DNA from 3 places in the Alteromonas sp. 38 genome. Region 2 is predicted to be linked to each of the others. Evidence: predicted binding sites of a transcription regulator. Region 2 holds the regulator's gene; each other region holds the start of a gene.
What was found. Region 2 encodes FliA, which starts transcription of late flagellar genes. Its sites were predicted from a motif close to CTAAAGNTNNNNNNNNNNNNGCCGATA; they were not measured.

Region 1 (11,040 bases), 390 kb from region 2:
AATGAATTTGCCACTGACATTATTAAGTCGTGGGCAGAAGGTGAGTGGTTTACCTCGCGTAAATTAATGGACGATAAAATCACTTACTCTGTATTTAAAGTAACCGGTGAAACCAATACCGACGACTTGTCTCCCGCCCCAGATGCGTGGTCGCGCCCAGACATTCCTCTTCACGCCTTAGCCGCTTATAAGATGACCCGTAATGGCTTAGAGCCAGAAGAGCATGGTGTTAAAGGTCCAATGAAGCAAATCGAAGATGTAAAAAACCAAGGTTATCCCGTTGCCTTTGTAGGAGATGTGGTAGGAACCGGCTCTTCACGTAAATCGGCCACCAACTCAGTGCTGTGGTTCTTTGGTGAAGATTTACCTGGCGTGCCAAATAAGCGCGGCGGCGGTGTATGTATTGGCAGCAAAGTAGCACCCATTTTCTTCAATACTATGGAAGACGCTGGGGCCTTGGTTTTTGAAGCTGATGTAGAAAAAATGAATATGGGCGATGTTATCGACATCTACCCGTTTGAAGGCAAAATTACCAACCATGAAACAGGTGAAGTGTTAGCTGAGTACGAATACAAATCTAAAGTCATTTTAGATGAAGTACGCGCTGGTGGTCGAATCAACCTTATTATTGGCCGCGCGCTCACTGAAAAAGCACGAGAAACATTAGGTTTAGGCGCAACAGATTTGTTCCGCACGCCAGAACAACCAGCCGATACCGGTAAGGGCTACACTCTTGCCCAGAAGATGGTAGGTAAAGCATGTGGCGTAGAAGGCATTCGCCCCGGCACCTATTGCGAACCTAAGATGACCACTGTTGGTTCGCAAGATACTACAGGCCCTATGACGCGAGATGAGCTAAAAGACTTAGCCTGTCTTGGTTTCACTGCCGACTTAACCATGCAGTCGTTTTGTCATACCGCGGCATACCCTAAGCCTGTTGATATTGAAACTCAGCATACCTTGCCAGACTTCATGATGAACCGAGGCGGAGTATCCCTTCGCCCCGGCGACGGCATTATTCACAGCTGGTTAAACCGCATGTTGTTGCCAGACACAGTAGGTACCGGTGGCGATTCACACACCCGTTTCCCATTGGGCATTTCATTCCCAGCAGGGTCTGGCTTAGTGGCTTTTGCTGCAGCAACTGGTGTGATGCCCCTTGATATGCCTGAATCCATTCTGGTTCGTTTTAAAGGCGAAATGCAGCCGGGCATTACCCTGCGTGATTTAGTACACGCCATTCCGTTATACGGTATTAAGCAAGGCTTACTTACCGTAGAGAAGAAAGGCAAAATTAATGCGTTCTCTGGTCGCGTACTTGAAATTGAAGGGCTGGAACACCTAACGGTAGAGCAAGCATTTGAATTATCTGATGCATCGGCAGAGCGTTCTGCGGCGGGCTGCAGTATTAACCTTTCAGAAGAGTCTATTGCTGAATACCTGAACTCAAACATCACTATGCTTCGTTGGATGATTAACGAAGGTTACGGTGACCCACGTACGCTTGAACGCCGTGCTCAGAAGATGGAAGAGTGGTTGGCCAACCCTGAACTTATGCGCGCCGATGCAGATGCTGAGTACAAAGAAACTATCGAGATAGACCTTAGCGATATTAAGGAGCCTATCGTTTGTTGCCCTAACGATCCTGATGATGCGAAAACCTTATCAGAAGTAGCTGGTGAGAACGTAGATGAGGTCTTTATTGGTTCATGTATGACAAACATTGGTCACTTTAGAGCGGCCGGTAAGTTACTTGAGCAGTTCAATAAAACCCTACCTACCCGTTTGTGGATGTCGCCACCCACGAAAATGGACAAGGCTCAGTTGATGGAAGAAGGCTACTACAACATTTATGGGCGAGTGGGCGTGCGTACAGAAATGCCCGGGTGTTCATTGTGTATGGGTAACCAAGCCCGTGTAGATGCGGGCACCACAGTACTGTCTACATCTACTCGTAACTTTCCTAACCGTTTAGGTGACGGGGCGAATGTGTACCTTACGTCGGCTGAATTAGCGGCGGTAGGTGCTATCGTTGGCCGTATTCCCACGGCAGAAGAATACATGGAATATGCGAGCAAAATTAACTCCATGTCGTCTGAAGTATTCCGTTACTTAAACTTCGATAAAATGCCAAGTTTCAAGAAGGCAGAGGAAGAGGCAAAGGCCAATATCATTCCAACGTTGAATGTTGCCTGATTTAGTGTATAAACTACAAAGCCGGGCGCCGTAAGTGTCCGGCTTTTTTTATGGGTAAAAGGAATGTCTAATGGCTAAAACTACTGTCATCGCAATCGCGCTTTTTGTGCTTCTAGGGTATGGCGCTTTAAATGCCAGCGCGCAAATGGAACCTAGCGTAAAGTTTGATCAAGTTACTTTAACGATTGATGGAAAACTTTACCAAATGGAATACGCGCATTCTTTTGAACAACGTGCTCAAGGGTTAATGTTCAGAGAATCACTGTGTGATGACTGTGGAATGTTCTTTAAATTTGCATCGCCGCGATACGCCAGCATGTGGATGAAGAATACCAATGTTGCTTTAGATGTCGCCTATATCGACAGAAATGGCGTAATTACAGATATAAAACCTCTAGAGCCTCACGACCTAACGTCAGTGCAGGCAACTAAAGAGGTACTCTACGCGCTAGAAATGAACCAAGGGTGGTTCGCTTCACACAATATAAGTGTGGGTGACCAGATAGAAATTAATCGTTAAACCGGTGCGAATAATTAATTCGCCGGTCGGTATCGAGCAGTATGCTCGGTAAAAGAAATTCGGAGTAAAATCGTGGCAAATGCTTTAACCATCGCCAAGTTCGGCGGAACCAGTGTTGCGAACTATGAAGTGATGCAAAACTGTGCGCGAATTGTTGCCTCAAACAGTGCGACCCGTATCGTGGTTGTTAGTGCATCAGCAGGGGTGACAAACCACCTGGTGAATTTAGCGCACAGCCCACTTACCCAAGAGCAAATAGAATCTACTTGCCAATCTATTGTTGATATTGAACTTGCCATTCTCAACAAGCTTGCAGATAAGAGCTCGGTTGAAAGCAAGCTAAATGATTTGCTAGATGAAATGAAATCGCTAGCATTCCACGAAGAGATTTTACATAGAAACGATTTGAAAGATCAGTTGCTTTCTATGGGTGAGCGCATGTCGTCATTGATGTTCAGTGCAGTCTTAGCCGAACAAAAAGTAGGCGAACAAAATGTGACTACCATGAACTTCGATGTACGCAAAGTCTTGCGCACCGACAGTGAATTTGGTGAAGCAGTGCCACAGATAGACACTATTGAAGCTTTGGCAAAGCAATTGCTGGCCCCTGAAATTGAAAATGCCATTGTGGTTACACAAGGGTTTGTGGGCGCCGATGATGAAGGTCGCACTACTACATTGGGGCGTGGCGGTTCTGACTTTACGGCTGCGCTTATTGCTGAAGCCTTAGATGCCGATGCCTGTGAAATATGGACCGATGTGATAGGGGTTTATACCACCGACCCACGTATTACTGCTGCGGCTCGCCCATTGCCAGAGCTTAGTTTTGAGGAAGCGGCTGAGATGGCGACCTTTGGTGCTAAGGTACTGCATCCTGCCACCATGGAACCAGCCCTTCGTAAAAACATTAAAGTGTTTGTAGGTTCAAGTAAAGAGCCAGAAAAAGGCGGTACTTGGATTGTTCGAGATTGCGTGGAAGAGCCACCTTATCGTGCCATTACTCGCCGTAAAGACCAAGTTATGGTAACAGTGAAAACACCTAAGATGATGTACGCACAGGGCTTCCTACAGCAGGTTTTTGCCATTATTGCTAAGCACAAGCTAAGTGTGGACTTGGTGACTACATCAGAAATCTCGGTGTCGTTTACCTTAGACAATCCTGCCAATTCAGTGGCACAGCGCTTAAATAAAGAAACCATTGCAGAACTTGAAACTATCTGTGATGTGAAAGTAGAGAACGGTTACGACTTAGTCACGGTGGTGGGTAACCACATGCAAACCGCAATTGGGGTGTCTAGCAAGATTTTTGCTGCGGTATCTGACTTTAACTTACGCATGATTTGTTTCGGTGCTAACCCGCACAACCTTTCATTCCTAGTGAATGAAACAGACAGCGATAAAATAGTGAAGGATTTACATAAAGCGCTCTTTGAGTAGCGTGTTATGTGTTTTTCATATACAAAAAAGGGAAGGTGTTAACCTTCCCTTTTTCATTTAACGTAGAGTATTCAATGACACTAAATACCCAATGTGGTGTTATACCTTAAACTGACGGATAGATTGCTGTAGTTCTTCAGCAAGCCTTGCCACTTCGTGGCTAGAGTCAGAGGTTTGCTGAGCACCCGACGTAGTTTCTTCAGCAATATTAACGATAGTTTCAAGCTTCTCGCTAATTTCTTGAGACACGGTATTTTGCTCACGTGCTGATTGTTCAATTTGAGAACTTACGTCGTGGGCTTTATGTACAGCTTCAGAAATAATATCAAGCGCCTGAGTCGCTTTTTCCGTTTGCTCGACACACGCTACGGTCTGCTCTTTACCTTGATTCATTACCGATACCGCGCGTTCAGCACCCGCTTGAAGCACCTCAATCATAGCGTTAATTTCTTGCGTAGACTGTTGCGTACGGCTCGCTAGCGTACGTACTTCATCAGCAACTACCGCAAAGCCTCTACCTTGCTCACCCGCACGTGCAGCTTCAATGGCCGCATTCAAGGCTAGAAGGTTAGTTTGGTCGGCCACGCCGCGGATAACATCAAGAATGCCACCGATGCTGGCGCTGTCTTGATGAAGTTTGTTAATAACATCTGCTGCGTCTTGTACGTCTTTTGCAAGAATTTCGATAATACGTTTATTCTCAAGCGAGATTTGACGTACATTTTCAGCTTCTGCGTCAGCATGGCGAATTTGACTCAGTGTATCTTCAGCGTTTTGCACTACCAATTGCGAGGTAGAATGCATTTCTGTAGTGGCCGTTGCCACTTGACCAATTTGTGACTTTTGATCTTGAATTGAATGCGTGGTTTGCGCGGTAACGGCTGAGGTTTGTTCTGATGCCGCGGCAAGTTGCTCTGCACGGGTATTAATTCCTGAAATCAGCTCTTTGAGGTTGCCAATTAGGTTATTACAGTTTTTAGCTAATAAGCCAAACTCATCTTGAGCAGAATCGTCTAGGCGATGTGTTAAGTCTCCAGATGATGCCACGGTAAGTAATTCGTTCACGCGGTAAAGCGGGCGAGTAATCGCGCGTACTGTTATGTAACCAATAATGATAGCTATCGCGATAGAGAGAATAACCACTGCACTAATAATAATATTACCTGTAGTGATAGCGCTGTTAACTTGGTTTTCGATGTCTTTTGCTTTGGCATCTGCAAGGGCGAGAAGCTGCTCAAGTTCCACAATACCGTTCGCAATATTTTTATCTGACGCATTCAGCGCACTTTCAGAATCATTTCTGCGCTCTAGTCTTTCTACATGCAGCGCCATAACGCCGTCACTGGCTTTAATAGCGTTTAGGGCATCGTTTACCAATTCATTAATATCGCTAAGGGTACCAGATTGATCTCGCTGTCCAGCTGCTTGGCCCATATCACTAAGCAAAGTAGCAACCTTGTCTACCACCAAGTCAACTTCGTTACCTAGGGTTTGTGAGCGTACGATAGTTTCGGTCTTTACGTATTCATATGAAACGGTAAGTAGAGAGAGTAGTGAGGTTTCTAGTTGACTACCAATGTCGGCTGCGCGTCTAAGGTTAGGATCGCTTTGCACTGTATCTAGGTCAGAGAAGTCTAGTAAGTAAGTAGATGCATCGTCAGCGTTATCTTCAGCGTCACCTAGTCGATCGTCAATGGTGTTGCGAATGTCCATAAATTTTTGGTGATTCAGATAAACCGCTTCAACATTCTTTATGTAATTGTCATAGGAGGCACGAATGCTATTCAATTTACGTTGAAGTTCAGGTTCGTCGGCAACTGCACTGGCAAGCTTTTTATATTCAGCTTCGAACATATCTCGGCTTTTATTGAATGCTGTGCGCTTTTCTTGAAGACCCGATAAATCTTCTTCAATATAGGCTTCGAACGTCAATCTACCCATGTTTAGGAAGTTCGCTTTTAGGGCGTTACTACCCGCTACTGTAGGAAGCGCTATGTCATTTACCTCTTCGGTTGCTGAACCGATGGAATTGAGGTTGAACAACGAAACAACGCTAATGACAATCAGTAGACAAGTAATTGCTACAAAACCGCCGATTACGCGAGTGGCTACTGTAATCTTCATTGAAACTCCTAGACTATTTTTTATTTTTTTGCGTGACGATACTACCCCGCACTACGTCCAAAATACACCCCAATGCCCTAGAGGAAGGTATTAAAATGTATAACATGAACGGTAATGGGATTATAGACTAACGTATATAACCAAAGTATCGGCAGGTAAGCCATTAAGTTAACAAGTAAAGCACAAGAATATGCGATTTAGTAGTCTGCTGCATCAATTAAGCAAATTACGCATGTACTCTGATGAGTTTACCTGTATTGATATCCAGCATGGTCATTTCTTGACCCCAAACATACCCGGTATCTAGCGCGACAAAACGATTATCTTGCGTCTCGCTGTTTAGTGCAGCCCAATGACCGAAAAGAACCTGTTCTTGCGCCTGGAGGTGAGCATTGTCTATCTTGAACCAAGGCGTAACCGATTTCGAAGCTTGAGCAGGGTGGGTTTTGGTCTCAAACTCTAAACTAGTATCTGCGTTTAGAAAGCGCATTCTAGTGCATGCGTTCACAATAAAGCGGGTTCGTGGTACACCTTCAAGTTTATCAGACCACGTGACCGGTGTGTTGCCGTACATGTTTTTTAAAAAGTCAGTATAGTGCTTCGCTTGTAACTGTTTGCTAACTTCATCGCTTAAGCTGACGAGGGTGTCAGTACTCCAATGTGGGTAGAGACCGGCATGTACGATGGTATGGTTAGCATTAATTTTTTTAGCTAAGGGAAATTGACGAAGCCAATCGAGTAGTGCTTTTAAGTCGGGAGCATTAAGTAAAGGCTCAAGGTTATCAGCTTTCTTAGGTTTGCGAATGTTGTTCGCTACCGCCAGCAAGTGAAGGTCGTGATTTCCTAGCACTGTCTCGAAACTGCTACCTAAGCTTTTTAGAAACCTTAAGGTGCTTAACGAGTCTTCGCCTCTGGCAACTAGGTCGCCAACGGCGAAGAGTTTATCTTTATCCGCAGAGAATTCGGCTTTCTCCAGCAGTTGCTGTAGCCCGCGATAACAGCCTTGAATATCACCCACGACGAAGGTGTTGCGATAAGTCATAAATCTCAAAAATCAGTGAAGAATGTTGGGAACCGCTAAACGGAATACTTCAATCGGAACTCGAAAACGTTCCCCGTTTTCACGCTCCATTTCGTAATAGCCTTGCATATTACCTACAGGGGTATCAAGTACAGCCCCACTGGTATAGTCAAAATCTTCGCCTGGTTTTAATATAGGCTGTTTTCCAACAACACCTGAGCCGCTCACCTCTGATGTTTTACCGTTAGCATCGGTAATTTGCCAGTAACGATTAATAAGTTGAACCGTTTCTTGGCTGTCATTCACAATGGTCACGTGATAAGCGAACGCAAATTGTGGCGAATCAGAGGGGAGGTGCTCGGGCAGGTGACGGGTTTTCACCCGCACCTTAATTTCAGACTCATTCATAAGCTAACTTTAATTTTCTTGTGCTTCTTCTAACGCTGATACTGCATTCGCTAATGTGGCGAAATCCTGCAAGGATAGTACTTCAGCCCTTACGGTTGGGTTTATACCCAGCGCGCTGATTTGTGCTTCAGTAAGACTTTCTTTCAGCGAATTTCGTATTGTTTTGCGACGTTGATTGAACGCCTGTGCGCATACTCGCTCAAGGGTAGCCACTGATACCACATCCACTGGCGGTGTTTTATGTGGGATTAGACGTACTACCGCAGAATCAACTTTTGGGGGGGGCTTAAAGGCACCTGGTGGTACATTGAGTACCGGCATAACTTTACAATAATATTGCGCCATTACCGATAATCGACCATAGCTTTTAGAGCCATGCCCTGCGGCTAAACGGTTCACCACTTCTTTTTGTAGCATGAAGTGCATGTCATTTACGCACGCTGCGTGAGAGAACAGGTGAAACATAAGCGGTGTTGAAATGTTATACGGTAAGTTACCAAAAACGCGCAACCCTTTATCTTTCACGTGCATAGTTTTAGCCAGCTCAGTGAAATCCATGGTCATCGCGTCTTGTTCAATAACAGTTAGCTTATCGCCGTTAAACGGATGTTCTCGTAAACGCTTAGCCAAATCTCGGTCAAGCTCGATAACGGTAAGTGCTTCAACTTCATCGCAAACTGGATCGGTGAGCGCGCCTAATCCGGGGCCTATTTCAACCAAGTTTTGTTCGTGTTGCGGATTAATGGCCGACACGATTTGTCCAATCACATAATCGTCGTGTAGGAAGTTTTGTCCGAAGCGTTTTCTGGCCGTGTGGCCTAAATGTGTTTTACTCATTGTTGATGATGTGCAAGCTCAATGGCTTTTTCCAATGCTTTTCTGAAACTGCCAGGATCGGCATTACCATGGCCTGCTAAATCGAGTGCAGTACCGTGATCGACGGATGTTCTTATAAATGGGAGGCCAAGGGTAATGTTAACCGAAGCACCAAACCCTTTATATTTTAGCACGGGAAGGCCTTGGTCGTGGTACATCGCTAGCACAACGTCTGCATCTTCCAGATATTTAGGCTGAAATATAGTATCGGCAGGAAGTGGCCCGGTAATATTTAGCCCTTCTTCACGTAACTCGTTTAGCGCCGGAATAATGGTTTGAATTTCTTCTGTGCCAATATGTCCATCTTCACCTGCATGGGGGTTAAGCCCACACACGTAAATATGCGGATTGCGAACACCAAATTTTAGTTTAAAGTCGGTGTTAATAATATGGAGCACTTTGTGAAGGCGTTCTTTAGTAATGGCGCGAGACACATATTCTAAAGGAATATGAGTAGTTGCTAGTGCGACATTTAAGCCTTCTGTTGCCAACAACATGACAACATCAATCGTATTGGACTGATAAGCAAAAAACTCGGTATGGCCACTAAAAGATACGCCAGCTTTATTGATAATGCCCTTGTGCACCGGCCCGGTGACTACCGCATGAAAGTCACCTTCCATGTTTGCTTGGCATGCTTGTCGAAGGGTTTCTACTACGTATAAACCGTTCTCGCTATCTAGGGTTCCGGCAACCACATCGGCGGCTTTATCTATTTGCTTAATAAACAGCGAACCCGCGGGCTGAACCTGCGGGTTTGATGCATCATAAGGAAGCAATGTAAGCGGTAAACCAAGTGCTTTCGCTCTGGTCTCTAATATTTCGCCATCGGCGAATACTACTAACTGAGCCTGCCATGATTCTTGAGCCAGCTTTATGATTAAGTCTGGCCCAATACCGGCGGGCTCACCTGGTGTTACTGCAATTTTTATCGGTGTCATTTATGCTTCTATATATTACTCGATAACTTCAATGTAGGCAGCGTCGCGCATTTCACGTAACCAGTTTTCCGTTTCTTCTGCAAACTTTCTATTGAAAATAAGCTGATACGCTTTGTCTTCTTTGCGGCGCTCTGTTGCGTCGTCTACACGTCTATCGATTAATTGGATTAAGTGCCAACCGTGTACTGAACGTACTGGGTCGCTGTATTCACCGGCTGATAATTGCGCAAGGGCGTCTTTAAAAGCTGGTACGTAGTTGTTTGGATCTGACCAACCAAGTTCGCCGCCTTTAAGGGCTGAACCTGGATCTTCTGAATGTTCTTTAGCGAGCTCTTCAAATTCAACTTCACCCGCTTCAAGTTGAGTTCTGAACTTAACTAGCATCGCTTTTGCTTTGTCTTCACTAAGTATGATTGAAGGCTTAACGAGAATATGACGAGAGTTAACCTCTTCAATAGTGACTTTTTCAATGCCTCGAGTATCTAATACTTTCAAGATATGAAAACCAGCACCACTTCGGATAGGGCCGACTAGCTCGTCTTTTGCTTTACCCTGAATCGCTTCAGCAAACAAGGTAGGCATAGCGTTAATGTTCAGCCAACCCATGTCACCACCTTCTAACGCTTCGTTACCTGATGATGATGCGATAGCTATTTTAGCAAAATCTGACCCAGAATTTAATAGAGAAAGTACTTTGTCTGCTCGCTCTCTTGCTGCATTGATTTGGTCGTCAGAAGGATCAGATGGGAAACCAACAAGAATGTGGCCTAGACGGTATTCTTCTTGTTCTGCACCTTGTTGTTCCATGAGTTCAATAAGGGTTTCTCTTTCTTGATCGGTAATATAAATACGGCGACGAACATTCGCGCGACGCACTTCACCCATCACGATTTCTTCGCGTATATCTTCACGGTAATCTTCATAAGCGATGCCTTCTAAACGCAATTGTCTGCGTAATTCATCGACCGTGGTATTTTGGTTTGCAGCAATATTTGCAATGGTTTGTTCAAGCTGTGGGTCGCTTATTTGTATACCCATTCTTTGTGCCATCTGCAACTGAAGACTCTTGGTGATCAAACGCTCAATGGCTTGAGTACGCAGTGCGCGGTCAGAAGGAAGGTCTTGCCCATTTGCCTCTGCGTTACGTTTAACGTCATTCATCAGTGCATCTACTTCACTTTGAAGTACAACACCCTGATCGACAATAACCGCTACGCGGTCAAGCATTACTTCTTGCGCGTAGCTGCTAAACGACAACACTGCACTGACTAACAAGGCCCGGATTATGAACTTCATACTCACTCTTTTATTATTGGTTAATGCTTAACGTAGGGCTACTCCCTACGCTACAACGGATTAATTTAAACTATATGGCTGACGATAGCCAAACATGCCATCTTGTAACATGCTTCTTTGTGTACCAGACGTACCGATACCTTTGAATATAAATTGTAATGACACACCAGTATCGAAATCGTCGGTAGATTGCTCTCCCGATGAATCGTAGCGGTTACTTA
Region 2 (11,040 bases):
TATTCCCCCACAAGTTCGTGCTCTGCTAGGCATTATGCTTACGCTGATTATTATGCCGGTAGTGCCACCAGCCCCCGTTGATGATTTAGTCAATTTAGGCACCTTTATTCTAGGTATTCAACAGCTATTAATTGGCGTAGCTATCGGGTTTATTTCCATGATGGTGTTAAATACTTTTGTACTGGCTGGGCAAATTATTGCTATGCAAACGGGCTTAGGTTTCGCCTCAATTGTAGACCCAGTCAATGGTATTAACGTCCCGGCCGTAGGGCAGTTTTACTTAATTCTAGCTACCTTGCTTTTTTGGACGTTAGACGGGCATCTATCTATGATCCACATGATTGTGTTGAGCTTTCATGCGTTCCCGATAGGAGAAGCATGGTGGACAGGGGAGCAGTTTAGGGAAATTGCCCACTGGGGCGGGTGGATGTTTATCTCCGCGATTACGCTATCATTGGCGCCCATTGTTTCACTCCTTATTGTGAATTTAGCGTTTGGTGTAATGACCAAAGCGGCACCTCAACTTAATATTTTTAGTATTGGTTTTTCTATTGCACAGGTGATGGGCTTGCTCATCATCTGGATAACCCTAGATAACTTTACCGCGCATTTTGAAACGCAGTGGCTGCGGGCAGAGCAGTTTATGTGTCAACTTCTTAGGATTTGCCCATGAAAATAAGTCAGGTGATACATGGCTGATTCCGATTCTAGCGAAAAAACAGAAGACCCCACGGGGAAAAAACTCGAAGACACTCGAAAAAAAGGGCAGATAGCCCGATCCCGAGAACTATCGACAACTTTAGTGCTGGTGGTCAGTGCCTTTATGTTTTTGTTCGTTGGGGGCTGGATTGCAGAGTCGGTATTCAAGCTGACGCAACGTATGTTCGTTTTGTCGCGAGATGAAACCTACGATACCACCCATATGTTTGGCGCATGGGGCGAAGCCATTTCTACGGTCAGCGTACCTGTATTGGTTTATATGACGGTGGCCATGCTAGCCGGAATATACGGTTCTATCGCATTAGGCGGCTACAACTTTACGTGGGAAGGTGCCAAGTTCAAAGGGTCTAAAATGAGCCCGCTTAGTGGGTTTAAGCGTATGTTTGGCATGAATGGTTTGGTTGAGTTAATTAAATCCATCGCCAAAGTGGTTGTTATCGTTGGGATGGCGTTAGGCGCACTGCTGTTTTTTGAAGATGAAGCGCTACACCTTGATTTAGAGCTGTACCCAGGCAATATTTTTCACGCGTTAGATATACTGAAGTGGGCCTTTATTATGTTGGTTTGCGGCATGATACCTATTGCACTTATTGATGTGCCTTATCAAATGTATAAGCACAACAAAGAAATAAAGATGACTAAACAAGAGGTGAAAGACGAGCGTAAAAACTCTGAAGGTGATCCTTTGGTAAAAGGGCGAATTCGTCGCTTACAGTATCAAGCTGCCACCAAGCGCATGATGCAAGAAGTTCCTCAGGCCGATGTAGTTGTGACCAACCCTACCCATTATTCTGTCGCCATAAAGTATGATGACAGCGGCAATCGCGCCCCAGTGGTTGTGGCAAAAGGTACCGATGAATTGGCGATGCATATTCGTAAAATAGCCACCGCCAACGATGTGCCACTTATTCCATCACCAATGCTAGCCCGCGCAGTGTACTACTCTACTGAAATTGATGGTGAAGTACCTAACGCCTTGTTTATGGCGGTAGCGCAAGTGTTAGCGCACGTTTATCAGTTAAAAGCACACAGAGCGGGTAAAGGAAAACGACCCAAGCCGCTTAAACGTGATTTACCCATACCACCAGAACTGCGCCGCTAAGGCGCTGCTATCAGCTTAAATTAACGCTTAAATCGAAGCTTATAGCGAGCCACTCTTAACTGTAGTTCTGCGAATTGCGGCCCCCACTTACGTTTAATCGGTTTTGTATAAATCTGGCACGGTAGTTGTAATAGTCATTGAAAGATAGCGTTTAGCGTCAATTTTCCGATAGAGAGACTCCCTGCAATGCAGTTATCCGGTTACCTACAGCGATTCGATAAAAGTCAGCTGCAGAACATTACCAGTGGCTTAGGCGCTCCCATTGTTCTTCTTGCCATTATGGGCATGGTTATTCTTCCCATGCCGCCATTTTTACTCGACGTATTGTTCAGCTTCAATATTGCGCTGTCTTTAGTCATTATTTTGGTGGCGGTATTAACCCAAAAACCGGTTGATTTCGGTATTTTTCCCCTTGTGTTGTTGATTGCTACCGTACTGCGGTTGGCGTTAAACGTTGCCTCCACGCGTGTCGTCCTGCTATATGGACATGAAGGCGGGGATGCTGCAGGTAAGGTTATCGAAGCATTTGGTGCTGTGGTAATTGGAGGCAACTATGCGGTGGGGGTGGTGGTCTTTGCTATCTTGCTCATTATCAACTTTAAAGTAGTGACCGCGGGTGCAGGTCGAATTTCAGAAGTAAGTGCTCGCTTTACTCTTGACGCTATGCCAGGTAAGCAAATGGCTATTGATGCCGATTTGAATGCGGGTTATATCGACCAAGATCAGGCGCGTGCTCGCCGAGAAGAAATAACCGCCGAAGCAGATTTCTATGGCTCGATGGACGGTGCGTCAAAATTTGTGAAAGGTGACGCTGTTGCCGGCCTCTTTATCATGCTTATCAATATTGTGGGTGGCCTTTTTATTGGCATGATTCAACACGGGTTAAGTTTTGGAAATGCCATCGAGGTTTACACCATTTTAACCATTGGTGACGGTTTGGTGGCGCAAATACCCTCACTGTTACTGTCTGTGGCTACCGCTATTATTGTTACCCGAGAAAACGAAACCCAAGAAATGGGCAAAGAAATTCGTAGTCAATTGGGTAATAGCCAAGCCCTTTATATTGCCTCTGGTGTGTTATTCGTTATGGGTATTATCCCCGGCATGCCTCATTTAGCCTTTATTGGTTTTTCAGTGCTTATAGCCGGTTACGCCTACTGGCAGGGGGTTGCGGCTAAACGCGAGGCAGAAAAGCCTAAAACCCCAGCAAACATAGTGAAAGATGACACTGTTGCGCCTGAAATAAAAGAGCTTGGGTGGGATGATGTGCAGCATGTCGACACCATCGGCTTAGAAGTCGGGTACCGACTAATCCCCTTAGTAGATAAGTCTCAGGGCGGAGAACTGCTCACTCGTATTAAAGGGGTTCGTAAGAAGTTATCTCAAGAGCTAGGCTTTCTTATTCCACCGGTACACATTCGTGACAATCTAGATTTAGAGCCTAACCTGTACACCATTGCGATGTTGGGTGTAACCATTGGCGATGCGCAAATAAGCCACGATGAAGAGCTTGCGATTAATCCGGGTCAAGTATTTGGCAAACTGGAAGGTCGTGCTACCAAAGACCCTGCCTTTGGCTTAGATGCGGTATGGATCAAACCGAATAAGCGTGAGCATGCGCAAACACTGGGTTATACCGTGGTTGATGCTGCTACTGTGGTTGCTACTCACTTAAGTCAATTGCTGACAAACAACGCCTACCAACTACTTGGACATGAAGAAGCTCAACAGCTACTAGATATGCTAGCCAAGCAGCATCCTAAATTAGTTGAAGGGTTAGTCCCTGATATTCTGCCGTTGAGCACTATCGTTAAAGTGCTGCAAACCTTGCTATTTGAAGGGGTGCCTATTCGTGACATGCGTACCATTGTACAAACCCTGAGCGAATACGGCCCACGTAGCCAAGACCCAGATGTACTGGTGTCTGCGGTACGAATTGCGCTTAAACGTCTAATCACCCAAGAAATTACCCAAGGGGCGAAAGAGATACCCGTCATAACCTTGGCGCCAGAGTTGGAACAGATGTTGCACCAGTCATTACAAGCAGGTGGCGAAGATGGCGCTGGTATAGAACCAGGACTGGCCGATAAGCTGCAAAAATCATTGCAGCAAGCTAGTCAGCAACAAGAATTAGAAGGTGAGCCTGCGGTACTTCTCACTTCCGGTATGTTGCGCCCCGTACTATCTCGCTTCTTAAAGTATTCGGTCGCGGGTTTACATGTACTTTCCTATCAGGAAGTACCCGACGATAAGCAGATAAAAATAGTCAGTTCGGTCGGTCAATAATCTGACACTGGGTGATTGGAGAGTTTTCAATGAAAATCAGACGTTTCTTTGGCAAAGATATGCGAGAAGCTTTAAGCCAAGTTAAAGCGGAATTGGGTAGCGATGCCGTTATCATGTCGAACCGAAAGCTTGCTGACGGTATCGAGCTGGTAGCCGCTTACGATAAAGAGCCAGAAGCCAAACTGTCGATTAAAAAGCCTGTACCTAGAGCACCAGGTCAAGCGAAAGCGGCTGTACCTAGTCTTAGTGAAATCATCGGTGATGATGGTCCAGATAGCTTAAAAGCACTGTTGGAAAAACAACATGGTGGCAGCATTCAAAGCTCATCTTCAGCACCTAGTGCCAACGCTCAGCATGCCAATCAAATTGCCTCGCACTTAGACTTTTCAGAAGCCTTTATCGACGATGTAGAAGCAAATCAAAACACCTCTGAATTCCCTAGCCATCAGGCATCTAGCCTGAATGAAAGTATTGATAAAAGCAGAGCTCCTCAGTCTGACGAATTGTCTCAGATTAAAGAAGAGTTGGCGTCACTACGAAATGTACTTCAATACCAAGTGGCCGATTTGATGGAAGCAAAAAGTCGTCGTCAGCAACCTGTACATCACTATTTGATTCAGCGTCTAACCGATATGGGACTGAGTCAATCACTGGCAGAGCAACTAATTAGTTACACGCCGTCGCATTACAACGAGCGTGACGCTTGGGTTTATCTTTTAAACCTATTGGCTAATCGCATTAATGTGACAGGTAACGATATACTTACGCAAAAGGGCGCAGTTGCGTTAGTGGGTCCTACCGGAACAGGTAAAACCACCACAGTCGCTAAATTAGCTGCTCGCTATGCACAGAAATATGGTGCTGACTCCGTTGCCATGATTACGATAGATACCTATCGTATTGCAGCGTTTGAGCAATTAGCCACATATGGAAAAATTATTGGCTGCACAGTGCGTAAAGCACAAAGTAGTGAAGAATTATCAGATTTATTGTTTCAATTACGCCATAAGAGACTAGTGTTAATTGATACGGCAGGCTTTAGTCAGCGAGATAGTCGATTAATTAAACAGATAAATCAATTTGATAACGGTCAAATGCAGCCAGTGAAAAAATACCTAGTAGCGCAAGCGAATACCCAATATGCTGCGTTACAACGTATTATAGATGCGTACGAAGGGGTGGAACTTAGCGGTTGTATCTTTACAAAGCTTGATGAGTGCTACTCTCTAGGCGAAGTGCTTAGCGCAGCGGTGGAGTACCAGTTACCTGTCAGTTATGTAACAGATGGACAGAAAGTTCCTGAAGACATTAAGATTGCAGAAGCAAAATCTTTAGTATCTGCTGCTGCAAAGCTTTATAAAAAGTACGGTTTGAATCATACTACTAGTAACAATGTGGTTAAAACAGCACGAGCAGTATGATTGATGATCAAGCGAGTAGCTTACGAAAAATGAAGCAATCACGATTAATCAAAGTTATCGCCGTCACCGGAGGTAAAGGTGGCGTTGGTAAAACAAATATTACGCTAAACACGGCTATTGCTATGGCAAAGCAGGGAAAGCGGGTAATGGTATTGGATGCAGACTTAGGTCTGGCCAATGTGGATGTAATGCTAGGATTGCGAGTAGAGAAAAACCTCTCCCACGTATTATCTGGTGAGTGTACCTTGGACGATGTTCTCGTTACGGGCCCTCACGGTATAAAAATAGCACCAGCCACATCAGGTTCTCAATCAATGGCAGAGCTATCACCAACGCAGCATGCAGGGCTTATTAGAGCTTTCAGCGAATTGCGTTCGCCCATTGATGTGCTTATCGTCGATACCGCAGCAGGTATCTCCGATATGGTGCTAAGTTTCTCCAAAGCCTCTCAAGATATTATGGTGGTAGTGTGCGATGAGCCTACTTCACTCACCGATGCCTATGCGTTAATTAAAATTCTTAACAGAGAGCACGGTGTCTTTCGCTTCAAAGTGGTCGCCAATATGGTCCGCGATGTTAGAGAAGGGCAGGAACTCTTCAGCAAACTATCGAAAGTAACAGGGCGATTTTTGGATGTTGCGCTAGAATTGGTGGCAACGGTTCCTTTTGACGAGAACATACGACGAGCGGTACGTAAGCAAACGTCAATTGTAGATGCTTATCCAAGTTCTCCTGCGGCAGTGGCGATTAGCCAGCTAGCAGCCAAAGCAGCATCTTGGCCTATTCCTGCGCAACCAGGAGGTCACTTAGAGTTTTTTATTGAACAACTAATAGCAGATAAAGCAGTAGGAAGTCAGCGTTGAATAGCAAAGCAGCCGCTTATCAACAGCAAACGGACAAGTCACAGTTAGTTGAGCGTCACGCTTCGCTGGTGAAGCGAATAGCACACCACTTAATGGCGAGACTGCCAGCCAGTGTACTTGTCGACGATTTAATCCAATCCGGTATGATTGGACTGCTAGAAGCTGCACGAAATTTTGACGGTTCCAAAGGCGCAAGCTTCGAAACCTTTGCGGGTATACGTATTCGTGGCGCGATGCTTGATGAAATCAGAAAAGGTGATTGGACACCTCGTTCCGTGCACAAAAACGGACGAGCCATTACCGAAGCAATCTCTCAAGTTGAAGGTGAAACTGGTCGTGACGCGCGAGATGTTGATATTGCAGCTAAAATGAATGTAAGCATGCAAGATTATCATCAAATGCTTAACGAAGTGAATGCCGGTAAATTGGTGGGGATCGAAGATTTAGGGGTTTCTGAAGATGTTATTTCTACAGAAAAAAACCGAGGTAGCGACGCGCCGTTAGAAGATTTGATGCAAGGGGCTTTCCAAAAAGCGCTAGCACATGCTATTACTACATTACCCGAACGGGAAGCGATTGTACTTTCTTTATACTATGATGAAGAACTGAACCTTAGAGAAATTGGCGAAGTTCTTGATGTTAGTGAATCGCGAGTGAGCCAAATTCATAGTCAGGCCATGTTAAAACTCAAATCACGAATGAAATCGTGGCAAGTTGACGAAGAATAGAAATTAATAACAATTAACCCCTCATTGGAGGCTATTTTGGATAAAAGTATGAAAATTCTCGTGGTTGACGATTTTTCTACCATGAGACGTATCATAAAGAACCTGCTAAAAGATTTGGGTTTTGCCAATATCCAGGAAGCGGACGACGGTAACACCGCGCTACCTATGCTACAACAAGGTGATTTTGACTTTGTTGTAACAGATTGGAATATGCCAGGTATGCAAGGTATCGATTTATTACGCGCTATACGTGCAGATGATAAGTTGAAACACCTACCGGTTCTTATGGTGACAGCAGAAGCGAAGAAAGAACAAATCGTTGCCGCAGCGCAAGCTGGTGTGAATGGTTATGTTGTTAAACCTTTCACTGCCGCTACGTTGAAAGAAAAATTAGATAAAATCTTCGAACGTTTAGGTTGATCCAGACGCTCACCAGAGAAATGAGGTTTACTGGATGTCGACAAATGAAAGTGTCTCTATAACGCTCGAAGAAGCCAAAAAATTGGTAGCGTATCTTGAAGAGGGCGATAACGCATCAGCGAACGCTGTCTTAGAAGCTGTTTCGATGAAAGAGTCCATTGAGCTCTTTGCTGAAGTTGGTAAATTAACGCGTCAACTTCATGACTCGTTAAATAACTTCCAAATCGATGAACGTATTAAAAATTTAACCGTTGATGACATTCCTGATGCGCAAACGCGACTCATGTACGTTATCGAAGAAACGGAAAAAGCTGCCAATACCACCATGGATGCAGTTGAAGAGAGTATGCCAATTGCTGAAGTGCTCTCTACCCGCATCGAGAAAATCATGCCGGAGTGGAAAAAACTGATGAATCGTCAACTTGAGTTGGGTGAATTCAAAGTTTTATGTGCAGATTTAGACGAATTGCTAGAAGACGGATCGAAACAATCGGCTAAGCTTACATCATTGCTTACCGAAGTGTTAATGGCACAAGGTTACCAAGATCTTACCGGTCAAGTTATTCGCAGAGTGATTGAACTCGTAAAAGAAGTGGAAGATAGCTTAGTTAATATGCTTACGATGTTCGGTGAACCCGAACAGGCGGAACTAGGCAAGCCATCTGAAGCGAAAGTCGAAAAAGTTAACAAGATCGATAGTGTCGAAGCCGAAGGTCCAATTATTGATGCAGACCAACGCGATGATGTTGTATCTGGCCAAGATGACGTAGATGATCTTTTGTCTAGCTTAGGTTTTTAGGGGAGCGGGCGCATGGCGTTTGATGTTGACGAGGATATATTACAGGACTTTCTAGTTGAAGCTGGGGAGATCCTTGAACAATTACAAGAACAGCTCGTTGATCTGGAAAATAATCCTGAAGATGCAGATTTACTTAATGCTATCTTTCGTGGTTACCATACCGTAAAAGGTGGCGCCGGCTTTTTGTCGCTTACCGAATTAGTTGAAATTTGCCACGGTGCAGAAAACGTTTTCGATGTAATGCGAAACGGACAACGTACTCTTACGCCTGAATTAATGGACACCATTCTTCAGGCCACCGATGTAGTCGTAGAGATGTTTGAGCGTGTTAAAGCGCAAGAACCCCTAGTGCCTGCAGACGCAAAACTTGTTGATTTGCTACATAAGTTAAGCACCCCAGAAACCCCAGACGAAAATATCTTTGGTGACAGCAGTGACGCGGGTGAAACTCCTGTTGCCGAGGAAGAGTTCGCGTTGGAAGAAGCGCCCGTATCTGAAGGGCCTGCTGATAGTGGCGATGGCGGCATTGACGAAATTTCTGAAGATGAATTTGAAGCCTTGCTTGATGAACTTCATGGTTCGAGTGCGCCGGGCAAACCTGCGCCTAAGGCAGAACCAAAAGCGGCTGCACCGGCAGCCGGTGGTTCAGGTGATGATATTACCGACGATGAATTTGAAGCACTGTTAGACGAACTCCACGGCAAAGGTAAATTCAAAGAAGAAGAACCAGCGCCTGCGGCTGCACCGAAAGCGGCAGCACCTAGTGGTGAAGAAATTACCGATGATGAGTTTGAAGCACTACTTGACCAATTACATGGCTCAGGGCAAGGGCCTACGGCTCAAGGGACTGAGCCTGAAGCAAATACACCGCCTGTAGATAAAAAAGCGACGGAAGCGATTCAGAAGGCTAAAGCAGAACAATCTGCCGCTAGTACGCCTGCTAAATCAACGCCTGCCGGGAAAGCACCCGCACCTAGTCCAGCAGCTAAGAAGACGGCAGAGCCGGCTAAACCCGCTGCTAAAAAAGACGATAAAAAAGCAACGCCTGCTCCTCCTCAAGCAGAAACCACAGTGCGTGTTGATACCAAACGCCTAGACCAAATTATGAATATGGTTGGCGAGTTAGTATTAGTACGAAATCGTTTGCTGAGTTTAGGAATAACCAATGCCGACGAAAGTATGTCGAAGGCAATTGCTAACCTAGATGTGGTAACGGGCGATTTGCAGGGTGCGGTTATGAAAACCCGTATGCAGCCAATTAAGAAAGTGTTTGGCCGCTTCCCTCGCGTTGTTCGAGACTTAGCACGTACTTTGAAAAAAGAAATCACCTTAGAATTAGAAGGTGAAGAGACAGATTTAGATAAAAATCTGGTAGAAGCACTTGCCGACCCACTGGTTCACTTAGTGAGAAATTCGGTAGATCACGGTATTGAAATGCCAGATGATCGTGTGGCTACAGGTAAAACTCGAATGGGAACCGTGAGACTATCGGCTTCTCAAGAGGGTGACCATATCCTACTTACCATCGAAGATGACGGTAAGGGAATGGATGCAGAAAAACTAAAAGAGATTGCTATAAGCCGAGGTGTTTTAGACGCCGATGCGGCTGCGCGTATGTCTGATGTTGAAGCGTTCAACCTTATTTTTGCACCAGGGTTCTCAACCAAAACTGAGATAAGTGATATCTCGGGTCGTGGTGTAGGCATGGATGTGGTTAAAACAAAAATTAACCAGCTTAACGGTACTATTAATATTGATTCCCAGCTTGGAAAAGGTACTCGACTCGATATTAAAGTTCCACTAACGCTTGCGATATTACCTACCCTAATGATTGTGGTTGGCAAACAAACATTTGCGTTACCGTTAGGAGCGGTCAACGAAATTATCAATATGGACATCAAGAAAACCAATACGGTTGATGGCCAATTAACCATGATAGTTCGTTCTAAAGCGATACCACTGTTCTTCCTCGGAGAATGGTTGATCCGCGGACCTAAAAATATAAGCAAAGAAAAAGGTCACGTCGTCGTGGTTCAAATAGGCACCCAGCAAGTTGGATTTGTTGTTGATGCGCTAATAGGCCAAGAAGAAGTGGTTATAAAACCATTAGATGCCTTATTACAGGGAACGCCTGGTATGGCGGGAGCAACTATTACATCTGACGGTGGAATTGCACTCATCTTAGATGTCCCTAGCTTACTGAAGCGTTATGCTCGAAAGCCTTTAAAGTAATACGGCGTAACAGATAGGAAATTAACATCCATGGTCTTTAAAGTCCTGGTCGTGGACGATTCTACTTTTTATCGTCGTCGAGTTCGTGAAATTCTCGACGATGATAGAGAACTTGAAGTTATTGGTGAAGCTCGTAACGGGCAAGATGCTCTAGACAAAATAGATACACTGCTACCTGATGTAGTTACAATGGATGTGGAAATGCCGATAATGGATGGTATTTCGGCGGTAAAAGCCATTATGGAAAAACGGCCGGTGCCTATTTTGATGTTTTCGTCTCTTACGCACCATGGTGCGCAAGCAACGCTAGATGCGTTAGAAGCCGGTGCATTAGATTTTCTGCCAAAGAAATTCGAAGATATCGCCCAAGACCGTAAAGATGCAGCACGACTGCTCTGTACAAAAGTGAGATTGATTGCACGGCGTGGTGTCGGCATAAAACGCCCTGTATTAAAGCGTATTGAAAGTA
Region 3 (11,040 bases), 540 kb from region 2:
CAATATTCACCAAGTGAAAATGCGAGTATGGGCAAGCAGGCGCTGCCGCCTTGTCATACCATGTTTCAGTTCTATGTGCTTGATGGCAAATTGAGCTGTCAGTTATATCAACGCAGCGGTGATATTTTCTTAGGTATACCTTTTAATATTGCCAGCTATGCCTTACTTACCATGATGATCGCCCAAGTATGTGACCTAGCACCAGGTGATTTCATTCTGACATTAGGCGATGCGCATTTATACAGTAATCATCTAGAGCAAGTTGACCTGCAATTAAGCCGAGAGCCTTTCGCGCCGCCCGTTATGGAATTAAACGAAAGCGTGAAAGATATTTTTGATTTTTCATTTGAGGACTTTACGCTTAAAGGCTATCAGTCTCACCCTCACATAAAAGCACCCGTCGCAATATAAGGAGGTTTTGTGTCTACACCTATTCTTATATGTGATGATTCAGGCTTTGCACGACGTCAAATGGCGCGTAGTATCCCAGACGGTTGGGATGTAGAAATTTCATTTGCCGGCAATGGGCAAGAAGCCCTAGAGGTTATACGTGCTGGTAAAGGCGATGTGGTCTTTCTTGACTTGAATATGCCTGTCATGGATGGCTATGAAACGATGGAAGCCATTCGTAAAGAAGACCTACCTTGCTTAGTTATCGTGGTATCGGGAGATGTGCAAGCGCAAGCGCGAGAGCGAATGTTGGCCTTAGGTGCCATCGATTTCATTCGTAAACCTATCGATAACGAAAAGCTCACCAACATTTTAGCCTCGTATGGTGTTTATAGTGGTGTTTCGACTGCAGTGCAGCGAGAAGCTGTTGCAAGAGACACCGATGCGTCGTCGTTGGACGACAAACTAGATGCATATCGCGAAATGGTTAACATCGCTATGGGCCGGGCAGGTGAAAGCCTAGCACAGCTTATGGGCGAGTTTGTCCACCTGCCTATTCCCAATGTCAATTTGCTAGAAAGTAACGAACTGTCGATGGCTATCGCCGAGATAAATCGCAACGACTGTGTGTCGGCGGTGTCAAAAGGTTTCGTCAGTGCGGGAATTCGTGGTGAAGCGTTGGTTATCTTCAATGATACTAACTCGCAAAATATTGTTGAGTTATTAAAATATGATGCCCACCAATCCACTGGAAGCTTAGAGCTTGAAGCGTTAATGGATGTGTCGAACATTTTAATCGGCGCATGCCTAAATGGACTGTCTGAACAATTAAACGTGTCATTTAGTCATACGCTTCCCGTATTGCTCGGTCGTCATCAGGGGCTTGCTGCGTTACTTAACGACAACGTTAAGAAGTGGGGTAAAGTAATGGCAATTGAGATTGGTTACGCTATTAAAGCCAGAGATATTGCATTCGATTTATTACTGCTGTTTCCCGATGAAGCGATGAACCATATTTATGGTCGTTTAGTGGATGTAGAAAAGGAAGCTTCATAATGATTTCACTTACCAAAAACGGAAATTTACCTGCTGAACTGCTCGACTCTATAGAAGTGGGTATTGTCGTGTTAGACAGAGATTTCACAGTTGAAGCGTGGAACAAATTTATGGAAAACCACTCTTCAATCTTACCGCACGATATTAAAGGCTCCTTGTTGTTTAGGCATTTTTCTGAGATTGATGAAAAATGGTTAAGGCTTAAATCAGGCCCTGTTTTTAATCTGAAAAGCCCCGTATTCATTATTTGGGAACAGCGCCAATACTTATTTAAATTTGGCGGTAATAGACCTATTACTTGCCAAGCCAGTTACATGTATCAGAATGTGACTATGTTTCCCTTAGTTTCTGAATCCGGTGAAGTGGAGAAGTTCTGTATCGTAGTTTATGACGTAACAGACCAAGCGCTTAGCAAAATTGGTATGGAAAGACTGAATGAAGAGTTAAAAACAGCCAGTCGAATTGATGGCTTAACTGGGTTATTCAACCGTCGATACTGGCAGGAACGTTTGGAGCAATCTTATAAGTTAGCAAAGCGCCAAGATAAGGCGAGCACCGCTATGATGTTAGATATCGATCACTTTAAAAAAGTGAACGATACTTATGGTCATCAAGCAGGGGATAAAGTTATTCAAATGCTTTCCGCCCTTATTAAGCGCTGTGTCAGGGAAACTGATTTAGCGGGCCGTTATGGCGGCGAAGAATTTGCCGTTATTCTTACTGATTCCTCAGTTGAAAAAGCCGTCATAGTGGCTGAGCGTATTCGTCGTTTAACTGAGCGTATGGTGGTAGAGCATGATGGTGAAGAGATTACTTTTACGGTGAGTTTAGGTTTAGCTGAGTTCGACCCTCACAGTAAAAGCTCCATGGCTTGGCTTGAAAAAGCCGATCAGGCGCTTTACGAAGCTAAAGAAAGTGGGCGAAACAAATACTGTATTAGCCCGCTAGCTGAAGTTTAACGCTACTATTTACGTCGTCATTTCCGGTCGCTTCACGCTAAGTTGGTACTAAGTTTATAGCAACAACCCTGCGTCTACTCTTTATAATTTCAGCAGGGTTAATCCTAAGGTATTTTTCAACTCTTGAAAGGTAACAGGCTTGACCAAATGGTAGCGAATACCAGCAAGCTCAGAGGCCTTTCTATCGTCTTTATGTGCGTTAGCCGTAATAGCAACAATGGGGATATTCGGTTTTTTCTCTTTGATAATCTTTGCCACCTCTAAACCGCTTATATCATGCAAGTTAATATCTAACAAAATAGCGTCGTAAGGCTCTTCACGGGCCAGAATGATGGCGTCGTTACCATTGCTTACTGTCTTAGGTGAGTGTCCCATGCATATCAGCATGTTTTCCAGCATTTGTGCGTTTATCGGCTCATCTTCTACCACCAGTATTTTGGCATGATTGACTGGCTGATAGGCGGATTTGTTAGGCTTCGCTAAGTGGTGAAGGGTATCCACAATACGGTTCTTATCTACAGGCTTAACAAAAGATTGCCATACTTCAAGCTGACTGTTTGCAATAACGTTGGCAATATCCGGTGTAGCCGATAACACCACAATAGGTGGCGTACGTTTTCCGTAAATAGCATGAAGTGTTCGAGTAAGCTCTAGGCCATCGATACCCGGCATGTAAAGGTCGGCGAAAATGGCGGTGTATTGAAGTAACTCATCATGCAGGCTTAGTAGGTCTGAACCTGAAGCAAAACAACGCGCGGAAAATCCTTCGCTCGTAATAATGTTTTGAATATGCAGTCGAGAAATTTCTAAATCATCAACAATGGCGAAGCGTGCATTGCTGGTATTAGGTTGTGGGGGGGCGTTATCTGGCAAAGGCGTAATAGGAATATTAGCAACAAATTCAGTGCCAATGCCCTCTTGGCTAGTAAACGAAAGGCTGCCACCGAGTTGAACAATGCTTTTTTGTACGATGGTGAGCCCAATGCCAGCACCCGGGAACCTGTGATCTAGCGGCTGTTCCCCACGGAAAAAGCGCTCAAAAATTTTAGGCTTTATGTCATCTGCAATGCCTAGTCCTGAGTCTTTAACTTTTATGACCAAAAATACTTTTTTGTTTTTAATCCGGGTTGTGATATCTACGTGGATAATGCCATTGGGTGTAAACTTAACGGCATTGTCTAACGTGTTACGGATGACTTTAGATAAGTTAGTGGCATCTCCTTCGATAAAACGCGGCACGCTATGATTGCAATGCATCGTGAATTCGACTTTTTTACCTCTGACCTGAACGGAGTAAGGGGCGATGCATTCGTCGAGCAAGCTGATGAGGTCAACACGATCGATGTGTTTATCTTGTTCGCTGCCAATCGACAAGATATCGAGTAAGTTGTTTGTTAAATTCAATAGCCGATAGCATGATTGCTCAGCTTGTTGAATAAGCTTTCCTTGCTGCTGTTTCATGTTAGGAATAAGTTCTAGCGCAGTAATAATGGCACTAATTGGCCCTCTAAACTCGTGGCTCATTAAGTTTAGAAAATCGCGCTTTTCATTCTCAAGTAAGGCTTCGGCTTCTCGATGTTTCGAAGAAACACGCGCTTCGCTCTTAGGCAAGGGAGTTCTATTTCGGTTAATTTTTGAGGATACAAATAACCACAGCGCCATAAGAGAAAGTGCCAACATGGCGGTAGTTACGAACAGGCTGACCTTCAGATTCTGAGCACTGTGACTTAGCCGATTTAAGGTGATTTGTTCTTCTCGCCGAATATCTTTGATGAGTGGCGAAAGCCTAAGCGGGCGGGATAGATAGTTCGCGACTTCATTAGGGGGTAAATCAACAATGGTGCGTAGTAAATTAAGGGTGACTTTAACCTGCTCGGAAAGGGTAAGCGACGTGCTTCTTTGTTGCTCTCTGATAAAGGTTTCTAGGCTTAGCGATTGCGTAGTAAAGTCATCGAAATGTGCATCGTCGATTAAAAAAGCATGTTGAAAATGGTACTTTGCTTCAACGGCAAGGGGCATTAATTCCCTCTGGATAGCGGCTATTTCATCTGAAGGTTGTGGAGCAGTAAGTGTCTCAATGCGTCTTTCTATTTCAATGAGTGCATGATGCAGTGAATTGCTCGCATTTAGCGATTGCGACAACGTGTAATGGGTGTGTAAAAAGTGATATAGATAGGCAAAAAAACACAATATAACTACAGCGAACCCTGTAGCGATGTATAGATGCCAATGCTTTGCTTCGTTGAACGGTACTTCATTCTTGCTCATAGCGACTCCATGCTACTACGCTTACTCTTGGTCTTATTATACCCATTTATTGTCTTTTACTGGACTTCTCTAAGGCCGCTATTACGTCTTAATAGGCTATATTGCAATCAAGTGAAAGCTTATTGTAAGACTCGTTTAGGTCATCATCTTACGAATCCATCTCCTCATCATTGCTTATATGCACAATAGTTTAACTTTAGATGGGAAATGAGTTATTGCAACGTTATTACTCAGAAGTTTTAGATTTCTCCAAATGTGTAATTTTATGCCGAATATTGTGTAGGAACAGCAAGCTAGGTATAACCATAAGTGCAGTAATAACAAAGAACTGGCTCCAGTTACCATCAAGGAAATCAACTACAAATCCACTACTAGAGGCCACCAAGGTTCTTCCCGCTACGCTCAACGATGCCATAAGGGCATATTGCGTGGCACTGAAGGCGCGATTACACAAAAGGGAAATAAAAGCGACCATGGCCACGGTGCTCCAAGCAGCCGTAAAACCGTCGATAATGACCGCAGCGGCCAGAAGCGTAACGTCAGGCCCTGTAGTGGCAATAAGTGAGAACATAAGGTTAGAAGCCGCCATCGCTATGCCGGCAGTCATTAGGCCTTTGTAAATACCATAGCGAATATTGACCAACCCACCTATCAGAGAAAAGATAATGGTTACCCACCAGTTGAGCAGCTTTGAGTAAGTGCCGATATCGCTATTGGAAAAACCAATTTCTTTGTAAAAAACGATACTCATTCTTCCTAAGAAGGCTTCCCCAATTTTAAACAAGATTATAAACAGTAAAAACGACAAAGCGAGTTTTACGCCATTGCGTGTGAAAAACTCGGAAAAAGGGGCCACTAAGGTTTCTTTAAACCAAAGCGCTATTTTAGAAGACGTTGCGCCTGTATTGCTTTGTGCTGGGCTCCCTACCGCTTTGCTACGCAATAGGTCCCGATCTATGTCTGGCTCTTTGGCAAACACCGTGGTAACCATAAGCACAAGCATGAAAAGGGCGAGTAAACCGTAAATGTCAGGCCAGTACCAGCTGCTATTGTCCGCAATAAAAAACGGAATGGCGCCAAGTCCACCATAGCCCGTCCACCATCCTGCGGTGGCAACGGAAGATGCAGCAGATAAACCATCATTGTCATTTTCTTCAATAACATCAATTCGATAGCCATCTATCGCAATATCTTGAGTAGAAGAAAAAATGGCGATGAGTAAACCCACCACTGCCAAATAAAACAAGTGACTATTGGCTGATAATTGTGTCATTAACGCACAACACAGGGCTATGCCGCCTTGCATGATGAAAATCCAGCCTCGACGCTGACCAAGAATTCGAGGTTTTACGCGGTCAATTAAAGGAGACCAAAGAAAATTGAATGAATAGACCGCAAAGATAGCACCAAACAAGCCAATGGCTGACCGAGATAGGCCTTCATCTTTTAGCCAGGCCGATAGCACTGAGCCAATCATAATCCATGGAAAACCACTGGTAATGCCAAATAGAAAAATACTGAGGTAACGTCGGTCGTAATAAGTTTTCAGAGAGTCTAACAAATGCGTTCCATGGCCAAAGCGTGATCCATTCGTATTGAGCCATGATCACGCTTGAGTTTCAATGAAAACGAGCAATAAAGGGTTGAATCACTGATAAATTAACGAATAAAGAACGCCGCTAGGGGCGGATACCTACACAGTCGATGGGGCAGTGCCCTTTACCTTCTAAGAACAATATACAGTTCATTAACTCATCGACGAGATATTTATCTGAACGTAACTTATCTTCTTGCCAAAAGTGGACTTGATGGAGCAAATGCCAAAAAACCCTTTCCTTATACGTGTAAGGTTGGGTAAATGTGTACTCTATCTGGCCCCACTCTTCCATACTATCCCAAAAGAATAGTTCGATTTCCTCGACCGGAAGCTCTCCTTGCCAAAATGACCTCAGATAAAAACACAGCTGCTTGGCCTTTTTGTTTACGAATGTTTGAACAGTCATAGACACACAGCCGCCGTTAATAAAGATTAAAATGAATTATAGTTCAGAACACCCAGTGATACCTCGTGAAGCCCAAGGCAAAAGAGGTAGGATACTGTTTTAAGATATAAATTAGACTAGTTGGTTTAGATTCTAATTACCAGCCTAAATGTTGAGTCCATCCAAGAATACTGCCAGCAATCAACTGAATTTTAGCACTATTCTCATTGTCTATTAGACCAAAGGTTGAATTTTGCGTGTGGAATGACTGTTGTCTGTAGTGAAGTTTGAGGGAGGTGGTGGCAAGTTGCTTTCGTTTCGCTTCTGTTTGCGACGCCCATGTGTTGGTGTCGTTAATTGATAGGTCCAGCACTGGAAATTCTGTTCCGGCAATAAATTCAGGTACACCGCGGTTTATATCGGCGTTGGGCCAAAAGGGGGCGATGGCGACCAAGGAGTCTGGTGATGGAATCATGCCTTTAGATCCTAAATCCAGCAACTGTGCTGCTTGCATACCGTAGGCAATGTTCATTCTAAAGCCTTGATGACTTTCAAGGTGAGTATTAAGTGCATTGATTAATATAGTCAAGTGTTGGCTGGACGACACGTAACTCTGTCGCTGAAGTCGACTGTCAGATTTCGGGTGAATGGCTTCATCGACGGGAAGGTCAGGGTCTGCTTCTAATGTGAAGGAAACTGGGCTAACCACCGCATGCCACCCTTTGGCATTAAGTAAACTGGCTAAGTGACGTGCATCCCCTATGGAAAGACCGCTAGGCGAGGCATCAGCTAAAATAATGGCGGCGCCGCGTGAAATAGGTAATGCTGAGGGGCTCTCAAAAATAGGCACGCGGATTTCCCCAGCCATTACATAGGTAATGTCATCGGGTAAAAAAGCGTGGGTAATATCCTCATACAAGCTTTGCCCTTTTGCATAAGGCACAGAACACAGCAAAAAAGAAAATAAGCTGCAACCCACCAGGAGAAAACGAGATAAACGTAACATGGCGTACCAATAAAGCATTCAACAGTCATATTATCGGCTAAACCTGTGAAAACTTCAGTTCGAACCAAGAGTATTTTTAGCGCCTATTAATTGACCGCATTTATGAATGCGGGTGAAACAGGTTGGTACCAAGCGGCCCAAAGCTTCAAACAATAGACAGAGGGGCGGGGGAGTAGTGCGCATAAGCAGTAAATGGAATAGGCGTTTGAAACGTTAGCCAGTTTTCAGATACAGGATGCGCAAAGCTCAAGCTTTCTGCATGCAGTTGTAATCGTTCAGCCATACCTAGTGCTTCTTCATGAGCATAAAGCCTATCACCTAAGATAGGATGGCCTAACTCAAGCATATGGACTCGAAGTTGGTGAGAGCGCCCTGTAACGGGGTATAAGGCAATGAGGGTCTCGCTTTTCTCGTCCTCTATGGGGCTAAGAGCCTGGCTAGTAACAGGGCTTTCCCCCATTTTTGAATTAACCGTTTCGTGTGATTCGTTAGGTGTTACATCAACCACTTCATAATGGGTCAGGGCTTTTTTCCCTCGCTCATAATCCACCATTTGCTTTGGGCGATTAGGCCAATCACAAATAAGGGGTAAGTTCACTTCCCCTTGGTTGCTTTTAACCTTGCCAAAAACACGAGCGAAATAGCGCTTCTTGGTTTGGCGTAATTCAAATTGCTTTGAAATACGCCGATGGCTTTCTTTGTTTAGCGCCATCACCATAATGCCCGATGTTGCCATATCAAGCCTATGCACCACAGTGGCCGTAGGGAACACGGTATTTACTCTGCTTATGAGCGAGTCTCTATGTTCTTCTGCTTTACCTGGCACGCTTAACAAGCCACTGGGCTTATTCGCTACCAAGATGTCATCATCTTGGTAGAGAATAGTTAAATAAGGCTGTTGCGGCGGGTTGTAAACAAATGCAGGATTAGCCATTAAGGGTTGTTCACCACTAAACGTAATGCATCAAACTGTACGTCAGCGCCTTGTATTACTTTGTCTAACGCATTCATTTGGTTTTCAATAAACTCAATTTCACTGTCACGCACTGATGGGTTACGCTTTTGCAAATCGACTAAACGCTGAATTTCACTGTTTAGGGTTTTGTGCATGTTTTGCAGTGCATCGTGTAGCTTTTGATTCGCTTGTTGATGCGCCAGCTTTCTACTGTTCTCAATGGCTAAGGTAAGCGGTTGATGCAGTGCTTTTATAAGCTGATGCGAAATTTTTCGGTTTACCTTACGTTTTACATCAAAGGTTAAATCTACTTGATTGCCTTGCGCATCTAAACAAATACGCAGTGGCGTTTGCGGTAAGAAACGGCCAAGCTGAAGTGCTTTAGGAGCGTTAGCATCTAATACAAATAGGGCCTCTAACCAGTAAGCGCCTTTGGGAAGGTCAGGGTCGGCAATAAAGCCAATGCTGCTCTTACCGTGCACATCACTAAGCACTAAATCGATAGCGGTATGTACAAGAGGATGATCCCAACTTAAAAACTGTACATTTTCTAAGGTGGTCGCCACGCGGCGTTTATAGGTTACCGTCATGCCTTCAGGGTCGAGCCCTGGTAATTGGCTAACCATAGATTCGGTTGGCATTAGAATAAAGCAATCGCTGCCTTTTTCTTCTTGCTGAACACCAATAGCATCAAACAGTCGGCCCATAAAGCGGGATAAATCTTGCGAGTTATCAAGCAATATGATGTCTTCAAGTAACTGTTCAACACGGCCTTCACCAGACGCATTAAGCTCTAACAAACGGTCACGACCGGCTTCTAGCTGTGCCACTAGCTGGCTATTTAATGTGGTACTTAAGTTAATCAGTTCGTCGCGAGTATGAAGGTCGTGTGGGTGCAAACACGCGCCAATCAACAAGGTTTTTACGTCGTCAAACACGCCTGAGCCTGTCGGGCAGGTTTTCTCAAACGCATTCAGCCCTTCATGATACCAATCCACCAACACATGCTGAGCCGTGTTTTTTAAATAAGGCACATGAATTTCAACGGTTTGAGTTTGACCAATACGATCTAAGCGACCAATTCGTTGCTCCAGTAAATCTGGTGTAACGGGTAAATCGAACAACACCAAGTGATGGGCAAACTGGAAGTTACGACCTTCACTGCCAATTTCACTACACAATAAGATTTGCGCGCCGTCTTCTTCATCAGAAAAATAGTGAGCGGCTTTGTCGCGCTCAACAATGGTCATGCCTTCGTGGAATACGCTATGACGTACACCGGTTTGGGTGCGAATGACTTCACCGAGTTCTTGTGCGGTGCGCGCACTGGCACAAATAAGTAAGATTTTTTCTGGTTTAACCGATTGCATGAAATCGAGCAACCAGCCTACGCGAGGATCTTCATCCATCCAGCTATTTACCACGCTTGGCATACGTTCAGGGTATAACGCATGGGTTAAATCACCGCCGGTTACCGCACTTTCATATACCTCGGGTAGTTCAAGTTGGTAGCCAAGTAATACGCGGTCAGGGAAGCCTTCAATATTGGCTCTGCGGTTTCTAAACAGCATTCTGCCCGTACCGTGGCAATCGATAAGCTGATGAACCAGCTCTCTGCGTGCTTCAGGTTGTGCTAAATCACCGGCATTTTCCATCACATCCGGGGCGAAGTCGGTTAGCTTGGTGCGTTGTTTTTCGTCCGGCGTGGTGTCTGAAAGTAAAGGGGCTACGGCGTCTGCAAGCTGACTGTAACGCGACTCTTCATTTAAAAAGGCTTCGTAGCTATGAAAACGAGCTGGGTCGAGTAAACGCAAACGAGCAAAGTGGCTTTCATGGCCGAGTTGGTCTGGGGTTGCAGTAAGCAGCAATACCCCTGGCGTTTCATTGGCTAACGCTTCTACGCAAGTGTACTCAGCAGAGGGCGCATCGGCAGACCACGCAAGGTGATGGGCTTCATCAACCACCATTAAATCCCACGATGCCGCTTGAATCTGTTGTTGACGCTTTTCGCTCTGACTCAAAAAATCGATGCTACATAGCACTAACTGGTCGTTATCAAAGGGGTTAGTTTCACCGTCATCATCTAAGGCTTCGCACCGGCTTTCATCAAAAATTGCGAAAGGCAGGTTAATTCTGCGTAGCATTTCAACCAGCCACTGATGCACCAATGAATCTGGCACTAAAATTAGCACTCGCTGCGCACGACCGGTACGAAGCTGCTGATGGATAATAAGCGCAGCTTCAATGGTTTTACCTAAGCCAACTTCATCGGCAAGTAAAACACGCGGAGCATGACGGCTACCCACTTCAGAGGCAATGTGTAGCTGGTGGGGAATAAGGGAAATACGTGCGCCGGCTAAACCAAGTGTGCTAGAGCGTAAATAGTCATATTGATGATTTAGTGCGTTTAGGCGCAAGTCGAAC

Region 1: a site for FliA is predicted at 6,424-6,450, ahead of FLAVO9R_RS03385 (HAMP domain-containing methyl-accepting chemotaxis protein). Genes of this name have one in related genera too.
Region 3: a site for FliA is predicted at 7,693-7,719, ahead of FLAVO9R_RS02830 (DUF3530 family protein). Genes of this name have one in related genera too.

What each region holds. Positions count from the first base shown of each region.
Region 1 is NZ_LR733300.1:795,543-806,582, forward strand. Features, by position in the region: gene acnB (bifunctional aconitate hydratase 2/2-methylisocitrate dehydratase) at 1-2,196, shown strand, start outside; gene FLAVO9R_RS03375 (DUF192 domain-containing protein) at 2,267-2,716, shown strand; gene lysC (lysine-sensitive aspartokinase 3) at 2,789-4,153, shown strand; gene FLAVO9R_RS03385 (HAMP domain-containing methyl-accepting chemotaxis protein) at 4,253-6,277, opposite strand; gene FLAVO9R_RS03390 (symmetrical bis(5'-nucleosyl)-tetraphosphatase) at 6,504-7,319, opposite strand; gene apaG (Co2+/Mg2+ efflux protein ApaG) at 7,332-7,706, opposite strand; gene rsmA (16S rRNA (adenine(1518)-N(6)/adenine(1519)-N(6))-dimethyltransferase RsmA) at 7,716-8,543, opposite strand; gene pdxA (4-hydroxythreonine-4-phosphate dehydrogenase PdxA) at 8,540-9,523, opposite strand; gene surA (peptidylprolyl isomerase SurA) at 9,539-10,825, opposite strand; gene FLAVO9R_RS03415 (LPS-assembly protein LptD) at 10,880-11,040, opposite strand, start outside.
Region 2 is NZ_LR733300.1:1,188,364-1,199,403, forward strand. Features, by position in the region: gene fliR (flagellar biosynthetic protein FliR) at 1-673, shown strand, start outside; gene flhB (flagellar biosynthesis protein FlhB) at 692-1,822, shown strand; gene flhA (flagellar biosynthesis protein FlhA) at 2,009-4,108, shown strand; gene flhF (flagellar biosynthesis protein FlhF) at 4,138-5,529, shown strand; gene FLAVO9R_RS05095 (MinD/ParA family protein) at 5,526-6,392, shown strand; gene FLAVO9R_RS05100 (RNA polymerase sigma factor FliA) at 6,389-7,120, shown strand; gene cheY (chemotaxis response regulator CheY) at 7,157-7,540, shown strand; gene FLAVO9R_RS05110 (protein phosphatase CheZ) at 7,575-8,339, shown strand; gene FLAVO9R_RS05115 (chemotaxis protein CheA) at 8,352-10,571, shown strand; gene FLAVO9R_RS05120 (protein-glutamate methylesterase/protein-glutamine glutaminase) at 10,602-11,040, shown strand, end outside.
Region 3 is NZ_LR733300.1:646,696-657,735, forward strand. Features, by position in the region: gene FLAVO9R_RS02800 (thymidylate synthase) at 1-411, shown strand, start outside; gene FLAVO9R_RS02805 (response regulator) at 421-1,446, shown strand; gene FLAVO9R_RS02810 (sensor domain-containing diguanylate cyclase) at 1,446-2,405, shown strand; gene FLAVO9R_RS02815 (response regulator) at 2,487-4,673, opposite strand; gene FLAVO9R_RS02820 (AmpG family muropeptide MFS transporter) at 4,900-6,234, opposite strand; gene FLAVO9R_RS02825 (hypothetical protein) at 6,353-6,676, opposite strand; gene FLAVO9R_RS02830 (DUF3530 family protein) at 6,813-7,679, opposite strand; gene FLAVO9R_RS02835 (pseudouridine synthase) at 7,807-8,595, opposite strand; gene rapA (RNA polymerase-associated protein RapA) at 8,595-11,040, opposite strand, start outside.